Regions from separate parts of the Phyllobacterium sp. CL33Tsu genome, predicted to be linked through region 1. Evidence: predicted binding sites of a transcription regulator. Region 1 holds the regulator's gene; the other holds the start of a gene.
What was found. The regulator HrcA, encoded in region 1, represses chaperone genes, less so after heat shock. The targets are predictions, from matches to a motif close to GTTAGCACTCNCNNNNNGNGAGTGCTAAC.
Positions count from the first base shown of each region.

Region 2: the regulator HrcA is predicted to act here: its motif matches at 3,554-3,582, upstream of groES (co-chaperone GroES).

Region 1 covers NZ_FORJ01000001.1:1,315,561-1,322,821, reverse strand. The annotation lists gene BM074_RS06415 (adenosine kinase) at 1-569, shown strand, start outside; gene BM074_RS06410 (trimeric intracellular cation channel family protein) at 529-1,209, opposite strand; gene grpE (nucleotide exchange factor GrpE) at 1,322-2,026, opposite strand; gene hrcA (heat-inducible transcriptional repressor HrcA) at 2,093-3,163, opposite strand; gene rph (ribonuclease PH) at 3,291-4,007, shown strand; gene BM074_RS06390 (VOC family protein) at 4,020-4,427, shown strand; gene rdgB (RdgB/HAM1 family non-canonical purine NTP pyrophosphatase) at 4,424-5,071, shown strand; gene hemW (radical SAM family heme chaperone HemW) at 5,175-6,422, shown strand; gene rsmI (16S rRNA (cytidine(1402)-2'-O)-methyltransferase) at 6,435-7,261, shown strand, end outside.
Region 2 covers NZ_FORJ01000001.1:567,831-575,091, forward strand. The annotation lists gene BM074_RS02840 (bifunctional riboflavin kinase/FAD synthetase) at 1-920, opposite strand, end outside; gene BM074_RS02845 (TIGR01459 family HAD-type hydrolase) at 930-1,778, opposite strand; gene BM074_RS02850 (cation diffusion facilitator family transporter) at 2,001-3,038, shown strand; gene BM074_RS02855 (ArsR/SmtB family transcription factor) at 3,035-3,346, shown strand; gene groES (co-chaperone GroES) at 3,643-3,939, shown strand; gene groL (chaperonin GroEL) at 4,004-5,647, shown strand; gene BM074_RS02870 (winged helix-turn-helix transcriptional regulator) at 5,846-6,253, opposite strand; gene BM074_RS02875 (NADPH-dependent FMN reductase) at 6,343-6,903, shown strand; gene BM074_RS02880 (glutathione S-transferase family protein) at 6,964-7,261, shown strand, end outside.

The DNA.
Region 1 (7,261 bases):
TCGAGAGTTCCAAGGTTTCCCAGGCCAAGGTCACCTATTTCGAGGGCTATCTCTGGGATCCGCCGCGCGCCAAGGAAGCCATCCGCCTGTCGGCAAAGATCGCTCATGAGCACAAGCGCGAAGTCTCGATGACCCTCTCGGATCCGTTTTGCGTCGATCGCTACCGCGAGGAGTTTCTTGATCTGATGCGCTCCGGCACGGTCGACATCGTTTTTGCCAACGAGGCGGAAATGAAATCGCTGTACCAGACGGACAATTTTGAAGAAGGCCTTGAGCTGATCCGCAGGGATTGCAAGCTCGCTGCCGTCACCCGTTCGGAAAAAGGTTCTGTGGTCGTTGCCGGCGACGAGACTGTCGCCGTTCCCGCCATCGAGATCGAGGAACTGGTCGATACCACAGGCGCGGGCGATCTTTATGCTGCGGGTTTCCTTTTCGGTTACACCAACGGCCGCTCGCTGACCGATTGCGCCCGCCTTGGCTCGCTGACGGCGGGGCTTGTCATCCAGCAGATCGGTCCGCGTCCGCAGATCAATCTGAAGGCCGCGGCGGAGCGGGCGGGGCTGCTCTGATCAAGCCTTCCCGCTCAAGCTCGTCCGCACTGCGGCCGGGCTTGTGATAGGTCGGCAGATACCAGCCGAAATAGAGCGCGCCGCCTCGGACCGTGAAGGCGGCAAGCGCCGCGACGAGCGCGGAAATCTCCGTCCCGACGGCAAACCGGTGCAGCACGATATAGACAAGTGAGCCGGCGAGCGCCGCCGTGACATAAATTTCGCGGCGCATCACCACTGATGGCTCCCCCGAAATGATATCACGCAGGATACCGCCGAATGTCGCCGTCATGATCCCGGTCACCACCGCAATGGTCGAGTCGAAGCCGAGTGCAAGGCTCTTTGCCGCGCCCATCACGCTATAGGCGGCAAGCCCGACCGCATCGAGCCAGAGGAGAACGCGATAGCGTGATTCAAGCAGATTGGCGGTGAAATAGACAAGGATTGCCGCTGCGGCGCAGACAAGTAGGCTCATCGGATCCTTCACCCAGAAGACGGGAACGCCGAGGATGAGGTCGCGCAACGTCCCGCCGCCGATCCCGGTGACCGCGGCGAGAAAGATGAAAGCCATGATGTCGAGCTGGCGCCGCGAGGCCGCCAGAGCTCCCGTCGCGGCGAAAAGGAAAATTCCGGCATAGTTGAACAGCTGAATCATGGTCACCGGCAGTTTCCCCTCGCCGTTATTTTGTCCCACGATAGAGCATGACCGGAAAATGAAAAGAGCCGCATTCCGGTCAGGGAAATGCGGCTCCTTGGAACGTCGTTAAGACCGATCAGGCGTCTTTTTCAGCCTGCGGATTGATCGGGCCGGGTTCCGGCTGAGCTTCGCCGGCGGCCTGCTTGGGTCCGCCCCGCGACACGCCGACAAGCGCCGGCCGCAGCACGCGGTCGCCGATGACAAAGCCAGCCTGCGCAACCTGCACCACCGTATTATGCGGAACATCCGCATTCGGAATTTCGAACATCGCCTGGTGGAAGTTCGGATCGAACTTCTGACCCTGCGGCTCGATTTTCTTGACGCCGTGGCGTTCCATAGCGGTGAGCATGGAGCGTTCCGTCATCTCGACGCCCTCGACGAGGCCTTTAAGGCCGGCATCGCCGCCTGCAAGTGCATCGGCGGGAACAGCTTCGATGGCGCGCTTCAGATTGTCGGATACCGCAAGCATGTCGCGGGCGAAGTTGGCAACCGAATAGCTGCGCGCGTCATGGACGTCGCGCGCGGTCCGCTTGCGCAGGTTTTCCATATCTGCGGCAAGGCGCAGCAACTGGTCCTTCAGATCGTTGTTTTCGGCGCGCAGCGCGTCGAGTTCGGCGGTCGTTGCCTGCTCCTGGTCTTCCTCGGCAAGCGCATATTCCTCGGCCTTGCGCGATTTAAGAAAATCATCGGCAGCGCGCTTCAGCGCATCGCGATCGCGCGGATTCTTCAGGTCGCGCTGATCGAGATCCGGGGTGTCGTGAAGTTTCTTGTCTTCAGCCATCTATCCTGTCCGTTCATTTTTCGAAGTTGCGCTGGATATCGACGTTCGGCTCTTGAAAATCAAGTCTTATCGCAAAAGGCGGGATACGAGCTGGGCGGTATAGTCGACCATCGGCACGATCCGGGCATAGTTGAGCCGGGTCGGGCCGATGACGCCGAGGGCGCCGATGATGCGCTGCTCCGAGTCCCGATAGGGCGCGATCACCAGCGACGAACCCGACAGCGAGAACAGCTTGTTTTCTGACCCGATGAAGATGCGCACGCCGGGTCCCGCCTCGGCGAGGTCGAGAAGCTGTAGCGTTCCTTCCTTGGTTTCGAGATCGTCAAAGAGGTGGCGCAGCCTGTCGAGATCGGCCTCGGCGTTGATCGAATCGAGAAGATTGCCGCGCCCGCGCACGATCAGGCGCGGCGGCTGCCCGCTGCCTGCGCCGCCCCAGACCGCCAGCCCCTGTTGCACCAGATGTTGCGACAAGGCATCGAGTGCCTGCTGGGTCTCGTCCTTGAGCCGGCCGATTTCCTGGCGCGCCTCGCTGATCGTGCGGCCCTGGATATGCGCATTGAGAAAGTTCGAAGCTTCGATGAGCTGTGAGGGCGTCACGCCAACGGGCAAATCGATAACGCGATTTTCGATATCCCCGCTCTGGCTGACAAGAACGGCCAGGGCCTTGGTCGGCTCGAGGCGCACGAACTCGATGTGTTTCAGCGCGCCTTCCGCCTTGGTCGCAAGCACAAGACCGGCGCCGCGCGACATGCCGGAGAGGATTTGGCTCGCCTGCGTCAGCACAGTTTCAGTCGACTGGTCTTCGCTTGAGGCACGAACCTGCGCCTCGATCGAGTTGCGCTCAGCGGCGGAAAGATCGCCGACTTCCATGAAGGCGTCGACGAAGAAGCGCAGCCCAAGCTGCGTCGGGAGGCGTCCGGCCGAAATATGCGGTGCATAGACCAGTCCGAGATGCTCGAGATCGCTCATGACGTTGCGGATCGTCGCCGGCGACAGCGACACGGGGAGAATCCGCGAAAGGTTGCGCGAGCCGACCGGTTCGCCGTCGCCAAGATAGCTCTCGACGATGCGCCGGAAAATGTCGCGCGACCGCTGGTCAAGCGACTGATATGCCTCCGGTACCACGGCCCGTTTCATCTTGCCTCGTATGTCTGCTTGTTACAGCCCTGATATAAGCATTGTCCGGGCAATCATCAAAGCCTTTGCTTCGATCTGCCATCACGGCTAAAAGGCCGGACCACAGATTTTCAAAGAGGTCTTTCCAATGCGTCCTTCCAAGCGAGCCCCCGACGAGATGCGCGCCATCTCCTTCGAACGCGGCGTTTCCAAGCATGCCGAGGGCTCGTGCCTAGTCAAATTCGGCGACACCCACGTTTTGTGCACAGCGAGCCTTGAGGAAAAGGTGCCAGGCTGGATGCGCAACACCGGCAAGGGTTGGGTAACGGCCGAATACGGCATGCTGCCGCGCTCGACCGGCGATCGCATGCGCCGCGAGGCATCCTCGGGCAAACAGGGCGGTCGCACGCTGGAGATCCAGCGGCTGATTGCCCGCTCGCTGCGTGCGGTCGTTGACCTTCAGGCGCTTGGCGAAGTGCAGATCACGGTGGACTGCGACGTTATCCAGGCCGATGGCGGCACGCGCACGGCTGCCATCACCGGCGGTTGGGTCGCTCTGCACGAGTGCCTTCGCTGGATGGAAGCGCGCCAGATGATCAAGGTCGAAAAAGTGCTGAAGGACCATGTTGCGGCGATCTCATGCGGAATTTCCAACGGCACGCCGGTGATCGACCTTGATTATCAGGAAGATTCGACGGCACAGACCGACGCGAACTTTGTCATGACCGGCAAGGGTGGTATCGTCGAGGTCCAGGGAACCGCCGAAGGCGAGCCCTTTTCCGAGGAAGAACTGCTCGCCCTTATAAGTCTTGCCCGCAACGGCATCGGGCGGCTGGTCAACCTGCAGCAGATGGCTGTGAGCTAAAAGCCCGAGACCATGCGACCATCCGGTATCCTTGAAACGGCGCTTTATGTTACGGACCTTGCGGCCGCCAAGGACTTCTATGCCGGCATTCTCGGGCTCGAGATCATATTGGAGACGCCGAAGCGGTCCATCTTCTTTCGCTGCGGCGCCGGTGTCCTCATCCTGTTCGATCCCGTGCTTATCAACGAGCGCCCGCCCGGCAGCCTGCCTATCCCCTCGCATGGGGCAACAGGCCCGGGCCACGTCTGTTTCAAGGCGACACGGGATGAAATCGCCGGATGGAAATCCCATCTTGAGGCAAATGGCATCGAGATCGAAAGCGAGTTCGATTGGCCGAACGGCGCGCGCTCGCTCTACTTCCGCGATCCCGCCGGAAATTCGATCGAATTCGCAGAACCGAAATTATGGAATTTGGAATGAGAAAACTCGAAAAGGGCAAACTGCTCGTCGCAAGTCACAATCAGGGCAAGATCAATGAGATGATCGACCTTCTGGGACCATTCGGCTTTGAAGTGGTTTCCGCTGGCGATCTCGGCCTGCCGGAGCCGGATGAGACCGGAACCACGTTCGAGCAAAATGCCTATATCAAGGCCTATGCAGCGGCGAAGGCGACCGGCCTCGTTGCGCTCTCCGATGATTCCGGCCTTTGCGTCGACGCGCTCGGCGGCGATCCCGGCGTTTACACGGCGAACTGGGCGGAACTTCCCGATGGAAAGCGCGATTTCAGCCACGGCATGGAAAAGGTGGAAAAGGCCTTGCAGGATAAGGGCGCGACAAGCCCCGACCAACGCAGCGGGCGTTTCGTATCCGTCATCTGCCTCGCCTGGCCGGACGGCGAAGCCAATTACTATCGCGGCGAGGTCGAGGGCGAGATCGTCTGGCCGCCGCGCGGCAGCGCTGGCTTCGGTTACGATCCCGTATTCAAGCCGGAAGGCTATGAGGCGACCTTCGGCGAGATGACAGCTGAACAGAAGCATGGCTGGAAGCCGGGTGACGAAAAGGCGCTGTCGCACCGCGCCCGTGCCTTCCAGCATTTCGCCAGGGATTGTCTGGACGCAGGATGACCCGCAACGATCCGATCACACGCCGGAGTTTTGCAGTTTGGCTCCCACCCTTTCCCCGTCTGGGAAGGGTCATTGCTGTTCAACGGGGTAGGGGACGGGTCTGATGGCGTCCTTGCCAGTGATTCCCGCCGACCCGGACCTGCGGTCCGACCTTCTCCAAGAGTTCGAGGGTAAGGGAGGGCGCACGAAATCGCACCCCGACAAGGGCGAGAGCGGGTTTGGGGTCTATGTGCACTGGCCATTCTGCATGGCAAAGTGTCCCTACTGCGATTTCAATTCGCATGTGCGGCATCAGCCGGTGGACCAGAAGCGCTTCGCCGTTGCCTTTGCCCGCGAGCTCGCGACAATGCGCCAGCGCACCGGCGAGCGCACAGTGTCCAGCATATTTCTCGGCGGGGGGACTCCCTCGCTGATGCACCCCGATACGGTCGGCTCGGTTCTGGATGCGATCGCGCAGAACTGGCACGTGCCCGCGGGCATCGAGATCACCCTCGAAGCCAACCCCACCAGCGTGGAAGCGGATCGGTTTCGCGGCTATCGCGCCGCGGGCGTGAACCGGGTTTCGCTTGGCGTGCAGGCATTGAATGATGCCGATCTGCGCCGCCTCGGCCGCATGCATAGTGTCGATGAGGCACTTGCGGCGATCGGCCTTGCACGCGAAATCTTTCCGCGGCTGTCCTTCGACCTGATCTATGCGCGGCCGGACCAGAGCCTCGAGGCATGGCGGGAAGAACTTGTGCGTGCCATCTCTTTCGCCGCCGATCACCTCTCGCTTTATCAGTTGACCATCGAAGAAGGCACGCCCTTCTACAATCTTTGGAAGGCAGGAAAGCTCGTTACGCCGGATGGCGATCATGCGGCCGCGCTCTATGCCGAAACGCAGGATGTGACTGCAAAGCACGGTCTGCCAGCCTACGAGATTTCCAATCATGCCATTCCCGGCGCCGAGTCGCAGCACAATCTCGTCTACTGGCGCTACGGCGAATATGTCGGTGTGGGACCCGGCGCCCATGGGCGCTTTGTCGAGGACAATATCCGCGCCGTGACGATCACCGAGCGCCATCCTGAAACCTGGGTCGAAAAGGTCGAGGCAGCGGGACACGGCATTATCGAGGAAGAGCGTCTTGATCGCGAGCAGGAAGGCGACGAATTCCTGCTCATGGGCTTGCGGCTTGTCGAGGGGATCGACCTTGCGCGCTACGAACGCCTTACCGGCCACAGCGTCAAGGAGAAGCGGGTAATTTCCCTCGCCGAGCAGGGGCTTATCGAGTATGTCGGCAATAGCCGCATACGCACGACCCCGCAGGGCGCGATCGTTCTCAATGCGGTCATCGCCGATCTCGCGGCTTGAGGGGAAAAACAGGTGTCCGAAGCTGAAACCGGCGACCGGCATTATCAGATCGGCAGCGCCAGCTTCCGGGCTCGTCCGCTCGAGCCGGCGCTCTACATCGTGGCGACGCCCATCGGCAATCTCGGCGATATGACGATCCGCGGCGTCGAAACCCTTGCCGCCGCCGACATCATTGCCTGCGAGGATACTCGGGTGAGCCGCGTCCTGTTGGAGCGCTATGGCATTTCACGCCGCCCTTTCGCCTATCACGAGCACAATGCCGAAATCGCCGGCCCTAAACTGATCGAGGCGTTGCTTGCCGGTAAGAGCGTTGCGCTCGTCTCTGATGCGGGAACGCCACTCGTCGCCGATCCCGGCGGCAGGCTGGTGCCGGAGGCCAAGGCGGCCGGAATCCGGGTGGTGCCGATCCCCGGCGCCTCATCTGTCCTCGCCGCGCTGACGGCATCGGGCCTCTTCAAGGACTCATTTTACTTTGCCGGCTTTTTATCGTCGAAACAGGGACAGCGTCGCGCCCGGCTGGCGGAGCTCAAGGCGCTCGATGCGGCGCTGGTTTTCTTCGAATCGCCCAACCGGGCTGCCGCGACGCTTGCGGATATGGCCGATATATTCGGGGCGGAACGCCCGGCTTCCCTCTGCCGCGAGTTGACCAAGACCTATGAGACCATCGTCACCCTACCGCTGAAGCAGCTGGCCGAGACGTTCGCGCACGAGGATCGCATCCGCGGCGAGGTGGTTCTCGTCGTCGGTTCTCCCGTCGAGGATGCGAATATTCCCCGCTCCGACGAAGATGTCGACGCGTTGCTGCGCGCGCTTGTCCTCGAAATGTCGCCGGCAAAGGC
Region 2 (7,261 bases), 750 kb from region 1:
CGCGCTTCCTCTTCGTCGCGCCGGATCTGCTGCATCATCGGCTCGAGACCGTCAAATTTTTCCTCGCCGCGCAGATAGCCGAAGAAAGAGACGGCGCAGGTTTCGCCGTAAAGATCGTCGCTGAAATCGAACACATATGTTTCAAGCAGCGGCTCGCCATCCGTATCGACGGTCGGCCTGCGGCCAAAGCTGGCGACGCCGTCAAGAAGCGTACCGTCGGCCCGGCGGAAGCGCACCGCATAAATTCCGTGCTTCAAATGGGTCTCGGGCGGAAGCACCATGTTGGCGGTCGGAAAGCCGATCGTGCGCCCCAGCTGCTTGCCGCCGACGACCGTGGCGCGAATGCGGTGCCGGTAGCCAAGGAGCCCGGCCGCCTCGACCACTTCACCTGCGCCAAACATATCGCGAATGCGGCTTGACGAGATCGCATGGCCCCCCTCGTCACGGAAGGCATCGACGAGCGTGACGTGGAAGCCACGTTCTTCGCCCGCTGCCATCAGGAACGCCGGGCCACCCTGACGGCCCTTGCCGAAATGAAAATCGAAGCCGGCGACGATACGGGTTGCGCCAAGGCCATCAACGAGAATGCGGTCCACAAAGACATCCGCCGTCAATTGCGAGAATTCGCGGGTAAAATTGCATTCGACCACCGCATCGAATCCCAGCGCTTCGAGGATCGATGCCTTCTCGGCGGCGGGTGTCAACCGGTCCACCGGCTGGTCCGGCACGAAAACGCTGCGCGGGTGCGGCTCGAAGGTCAATACCAGCGATGGCTTGCCCTCGGCGCGTGCGGTCTCCAGCGCCCGGCCCAGAACGGCCTGGTGCCCACGGTGCACGCCGTCGAAATTGCCGATGGCGACAATGGCGCCCTTCAGTTCATCGGGCAAATGAGACGGATCGTTCAGACGCAGGATCGGCATATCTTTGTCTCACGCCAGGGCGGGCATCGTCGCAACGGGATTGCTTCCGTGCTTTGCGAGGAACGCCAGAAGCTTCTCAAGGTCATGGACACCGCCCATCACATAATCGCCGGCATGAATACCGCCGGAGATATAGAGAACATCGATGCCGAAAAGATCGGCGCCCTTGATATCCGTCAGCATGCCGTCACCGATGGCAAGTACCCGCGAACGTTCGACAGGGGTGCCGCGCACGTCTTCCGCCGCGGCAACCGCCGCCTCGTAGATCGGGCGATGCGGCTTTCCTGCGATGAGCGTGCGGCCGCCAAGCTGCCCGTAATCGCGAGCAAGCGCCCCGGCGCACCAGATGAGGCGATCGCCGCGCTCGACGACGATATCCGGATTGGCGCAGATGAACGGCAGGTTGCGCGAGCGGAAGCGCACCAGCATGTCGGCATAGTCTTCCGGCGTTTCCGTATCGTCATCGAAGAAACCCGTGCAGACGACGACATCGGCTTCGCGCTCCTCGACCAGTTCCACGTCGATGCCGTCATAGAGGGTTTCGTCGCGCTCCGGCCCGAGATGAAACACACGGCGCGGCGCGTTGCGGATCAATTCGCGGGTGACGTCGCCCGATGTGACGATCCGGTCATAGGCCGATTCCGGCACGCCAAGCGCATGAATCTGCTCCGCTACGCCGGCAAAGGGGCGCGGCGCATTTGTGATGAGAACCACCGTCAGGCCGGCCTGACGGGCCCTTTGCAAGGCCGCCGAGGCGGGTGCGAAGGAATCGACGCCATTGTGCAGGACGCCCCAGACATCACACAGCAGTACGTCGTAGCGATCCATCAATGCATCGAGGCGCTGCAAATGTATCATGTCGGTCATGCCGGTCCCTTCAGGCAAAATACTATGCGACGAGAGTCTTGAGACTGTCTCGATTAGCGGATCGTGCCTGACCTGTCACGCCGGTTATGTTTGAAAAAGCTCACGTTGTGCCGTTCGGGGTTTCGGACGGGCACTATCTGCGATTGACACGACCTTTGCCTTCGCCTAACAAACACATGAACACATATTGATATGTTTGCTAGAGGCTTCACAATGTCAGACCCCCATGCCGGCCACGACCACACGCCTAAAGTCACTGCGGGCAACGAGACGAAAATGCTCATTGCACTTGCAATAACTTTTTCATTCATGATCGTCGAGATCGTGGGCGGGCTCATGGCGGGCTCGCTGGCGCTGATTGCCGATGCCGGCCATATGTTCACCGATGTGGTGGCGCTGTCACTGGCCTACTTCGCCTTCCGTTTCGGCCGGCGCGCCGCCGACGAAAAACGCACTTTCGGCTATATGCGCTTCGAGGTCATTGCCGGGCTTATCAACGCCGTCACGCTGTTCGCCATTCTCATCTGGATAACGTACGAGGCCATCGAGCGCTTCCGCAATCCTGGCGAAGTCCTGGCCGGTCCCATGTTTATCGTCGCCACAGTCGGCCTTTTAATAAACATGCTGGTTTTCTGGATCCTGACACGCGGCGGCGATACCGAGCAGGTCAACATCAAGGGAGCGGTGCTGCACGTACTGGGCGATCTCCTAGGTTCCGTCGGCACGATCGTTGCCGCGATCGTGATCTACTATACCGGATGGACGCCAATCGACCCGATACTTTCTGTCTTCGTGTCCATTTTGATCCTGCGCAGCGCCTGGGCGCTCCTGCGCAACTCGTTGCATATCCTGCTCGAAGGCGCGCCAGGCAATGCCGCACCTGAAGCCATCGAGCAGTATCTAAAGCAGACGGTTCCGGGACTTGCCGCCGTCCGCCATGTCCACGTCTGGATGATCACCTCGGGCAAGCCGCTGGCAACGCTGCATGTGCGCCCTGCTCCGGATACGAATCCGCGGCTTCTGGTGAAACAGGTCGAAGCCGAACTCATGAAGAAGTTCGAGATATCGCACGCAACGATTGCCATCGACTGGCCGGAGGATACAGCGAGGGACGATTGCTGCCTTGGCGATGATCTCCAGCAAGGGCACGAACACGACCATTCCGGCCATGCCCACGACGAGGCCGATCATGATCACGGCGGACATGATCATGCCGCTCACGAGCACGGGCATGAGGGGCACAAACATTGAGCTCAACCCCTCCTCTCCCCCCTGAACTCACGGTTCTCGCCGAAACCTTTCGTCTCCTCGGCGATCCGACGCGGCTGCGCATACTCCTGTTCTGCCTCGAAGCGCCGCGCTCAGTCGGAGATATCGCCGCGAGCCTCGACCTATCGCAATCGCTGGTCAGCCATCATCTGCGCCTCTTGCGCGGCGCCCGGCTCGTGCGCGGCAACCGGCAGGCAAAACAGATTTTCTACGAACTGGCCGACAAGCATGTCAGCGACATGCTTGTCGACATGACGCATCACGTGGGCGAAGAAAGCGCCGAGGATTGATGCGGTTGGGGCGCGTGTTTCCGCCGATCGCGCCCACGCCGACTTGCAGCATTGTGTGAATTCTGCCGTCACGTCATTCGCATTTCACATGAATATGCCATAAAGCGGTTTGTAGATGGACCCGGCTTCCAAGCATTGCCTCTCCAGGCCATTTTAAATGATGCTTTCCCTTGACTCTTCAAACCGATCCCACTATCTCCGGCCGCAGTTAGCACTCACCCCAAGCGAGTGCTAATACCGCGAATGGCGCTGCCATTCGCGTCATCGTTTTGACACCAACATCAAGGGTTCTAACCATGGCCAAGACCAAGTTCCGCCCGCTTCATGACCGCGTCGTCGTACGCCGCGTCGAATCCGAAGCAAAGACCGCTGGCGGCATCATCATTCCGGATACTGCCAAGGAAAAGCCGCAGGAAGGCGAAGTCATCGCCGTAGGCACCGGCGCTCGTGACGAAGCCGGCAAGCTCGTACCGCTCGATGTCAAGGCAGGCGATCTGATCCTGTTCGGCAAGTGGTCGGGTACGGAAGTCAAGATCGGCGGCGAAGACCTGCTGATCATGAAGGAATCCGACATTCTGGGCATCCTCGGCTAATCGCCGCGCATCCCCGCAATCAACGAATTTAGATCAAACCGGGTTTAATCCCAGGAGAGATAAAATGGCAGCCAAAGAAGTAAAATTCAGCCGTGATGCGCGCGAGCGCATGCTGCGCGGCGTCAACATCCTTGCCGATGCAGTAAAGGTAACGCTCGGCCCGAAGGGTCGTAACGTTGTCATCGACAAGTCCTTCGGCGCACCGCGCATCACCAAGGACGGTGTCACTGTTGCCAAGGAAATCGAACTCGAAGACAAGTTCGAAAACATGGGCGCGCAGATGGTCCGTGAAGTCGCTTCGAAGACGAACGACATCGCCGGCGACGGCACCACGACCGCTACCGTTCTCGCCCAGGCCATCGTTCAGGAAGGCGGCAAGGCCGTTGCAGCCGGCATGAACCCGATGGATCTGAAGCGCGGCATCGACCTTGCTGTTGCCGAAGTCGTCAAGGACCTCGTCAAGAAGGCCAAGAAGATCAAGACCTCGGAAGAAGTCGCCCAGGTTGGCACGATCTCTGCCAATGGCGAATCCGAAATCGGTGAAATGATCGCCAAGGCGATGCAGAAGGTCGGCAACGAAGGTGTCATCACCGTCGAGGAAGCCAAGACCGCCGAGACCGAACTCGAAGTCGTCGAAGGCATGCAGTTCGACCGCGGCTACCTTTCGCCGTACTTCGTCACCAACCCGGAAAAGATGGTTGCTGACCTCGAGGACGCATACATCCTTCTCCACGAGAAGAAGCTCTCGAACCTCCAGGCTCTCCTGCCGGTTCTCGAAGCTGTCGTCCAGACCTCGAAGCCCCTCGTCATCATCTCCGAAGACGTCGAAGGCGAAGCCCTTGCAACGCTCGTCGTGAACAAGCTGCGCGGCGGCCTGAAGATTGCTGCTGTCAAGGCTCCTGGCTTCGGCGATCGCCGCAAGGCCATGCTCGAAGACATCGCGATCCTCACCGGTGGTCAGGTTATTTCCGAAGACCTCGGCATCAAGCTCGAAAGCGTTACGCTCGACATGCTCGGCCGCGCCAAGAAGGTGTCGATCACCAAGGAAAACACCACGATCGTCGACGGCAATGGCAAGAAGGGCGAAATCAACGCTCGCGTTGGCCAGATCAAGCAGCAGATCGAAGAGACCACTTCCGACTATGACCGCGAGAAGCTGCAGGAACGCCTTGCCAAGCTCGCTGGCGGCGTTGCCGTCATCCGCGTCGGCGGTGCGACGGAAGTCGAAGTGAAGGAAAAGAAGGACCGCGTCGACGACGCCCTCAATGCAACCCGTGCGGCTGTTGAAGAAGGCATCGTTCCTGGCGGCGGCGTCGCCCTGCTTCGCGCTTCGGCTGCTCTTACGATCAAGGGCGCCAATGCCGATCAGGACGCTGGCATCAACATCGTTCGCCGTGCTCTGCAGGCTCCTGCCCGCCAGATCGCAACGAACGCAGGCGATGAAGCTTCGATCGTTGTCGGCAAGATCCTTGAGAACAAGAAGGACACCTACGGCTACAACGCGGCCAATGGCGAGTATGGCGATCTGATCACGCTCGGTATCGTCGATCCGGTCAAGGTCGTTCGCACCGCTCTCCAGGACGCAGCTTCGGTTGCTGGCCTTCTCGTCACCACCGAAGCCATGATTGCTGAAGCGCCGAAGAAAGACTCGGCTGCTCCGGCAATGCCGGGCGGCGGCATGGGCGGCATGGGCGGCATGGACTTCTAAGAAGTCCTCATCCAGCGACATACGGAAAAGGCGGGTTTCGACCCGCCTTTTTGTTTTGATTTGCGTGTTCTTCAACTTCTGCTCGCGCGGCTCGTTCGTCCGCCGCACTTGTGGCACAGCGATTTTTACTCAAGTTTCAAGACGCCGAGAGAATCCTTCTATCGGGGCAGTGCCACCTAATGCGCGTTGAACTTTTCTTCACTCAGCCGCCTGGGAGAAGATCTGCTTTGGCTCCGAACCTTCATGAATGGCATCGAACCGCGCGCGTGCTTCGGCGACCCGCTGTTCGTTGCGGATCGCCCAGTCGCCAAGCGCGCGGACAGGCACCAGAAGGTCGCGGCCGAGATCGGTAAGTTCGTAGTCGACGCGTGGCGGGATCGTCGGGTAAACCGTACGGGTCACGAAACCATCGCGCTCGAGTCCGCGCAGCGTGCTCGTCAGCATCTTTTGCGAGATACCATTGATGGTCCGCTTCAACTCATTGAAGCGCATCGATTTATTGCCGAGATAATTGACGACGAGAACCGTCCATTTATCGCCGACGCGCGCCAGAATGTGATTAACCGCAGTGCATGCCGAGGTTACCTGAAAGTGATCTGGTTTCACAAAAGTGCCTCCTTGCGGGGGTTTCGAACAGTCACTTATATAGCGCCGGGCACTATTAGTTACCATCCCCCCAAGACGAAGGAATTTTTATGTCAAAAGCCAAGATCGCCGTTATTGTCGGCAGCACCCGTATCGGCCGTTTCGCCGAATTTCCCGCCAAATGGATTGCCGACGTCGCTGCACAGCGCGGAGATGTCGAGGTCCAAATTATCGATCTGCTTGACTATCCCATGAATTTCTTCGGCGAAGAACGCACCAGCGACGCCCAGAACGAGACCGCCGAACGCTGGAAGAAGAAGCTGCGCGAATTCGATGGCTATGTTTTCACGGTCGCCGAATACAACCACGGCCCGACGGCTGTCCTTAAGAACGCCATCGACCTTGGCGATTTCATCCAGAAGCCGGTCGCCTTTGTCGGTTATGGTGGCGTGGGCGGCGCGCGCGCCATCGAGCATCTGCGCCTCATCTTCGTCGAAATGGGATCGGCTTCGGTAAAGACCGGCGTTCACATCGCCTATTCCGAGTATCTGAGCGCCGTCAAGGGCGAGAAGAAGCTCGGCGACTACCCGCATCTCAATGAAGCAGCCACCAGCCAGCTCGACCAGCTCGTCTGGTGGGCCAACGCCTTGAAGACCGCTCGCGCGGCCTGATCGCTGGGCTGGGCGGTCGAAACGCGATCGCCCAGCCGGCAAATCCGGAGGATCATCGTCATGGCGTCGCTCGTTCTGATCAGCCATCTGCTGTGCCCGTATGTCCAGCGTGCTGCAATCGCGCTCGCTGAAAAGGGCGTGCCCTTTGAAAAGATCTATATCGACCTTGCAGCGAAACCAGATTGGTTCCTGAAAATATCGCCGCTCGGCAAGGTGCCGCTTCTGCGCGTCCCCCAGGCGGATGGCGGCGAGGCGATTCTCTTCGAGAGTTCTGTCATTGCTGAATATATCGACGAATCGCAGCCGGGGCCGAAACTTCATCCCGACGACGCGCTGACGCGGGCACGCCATCGCGGCT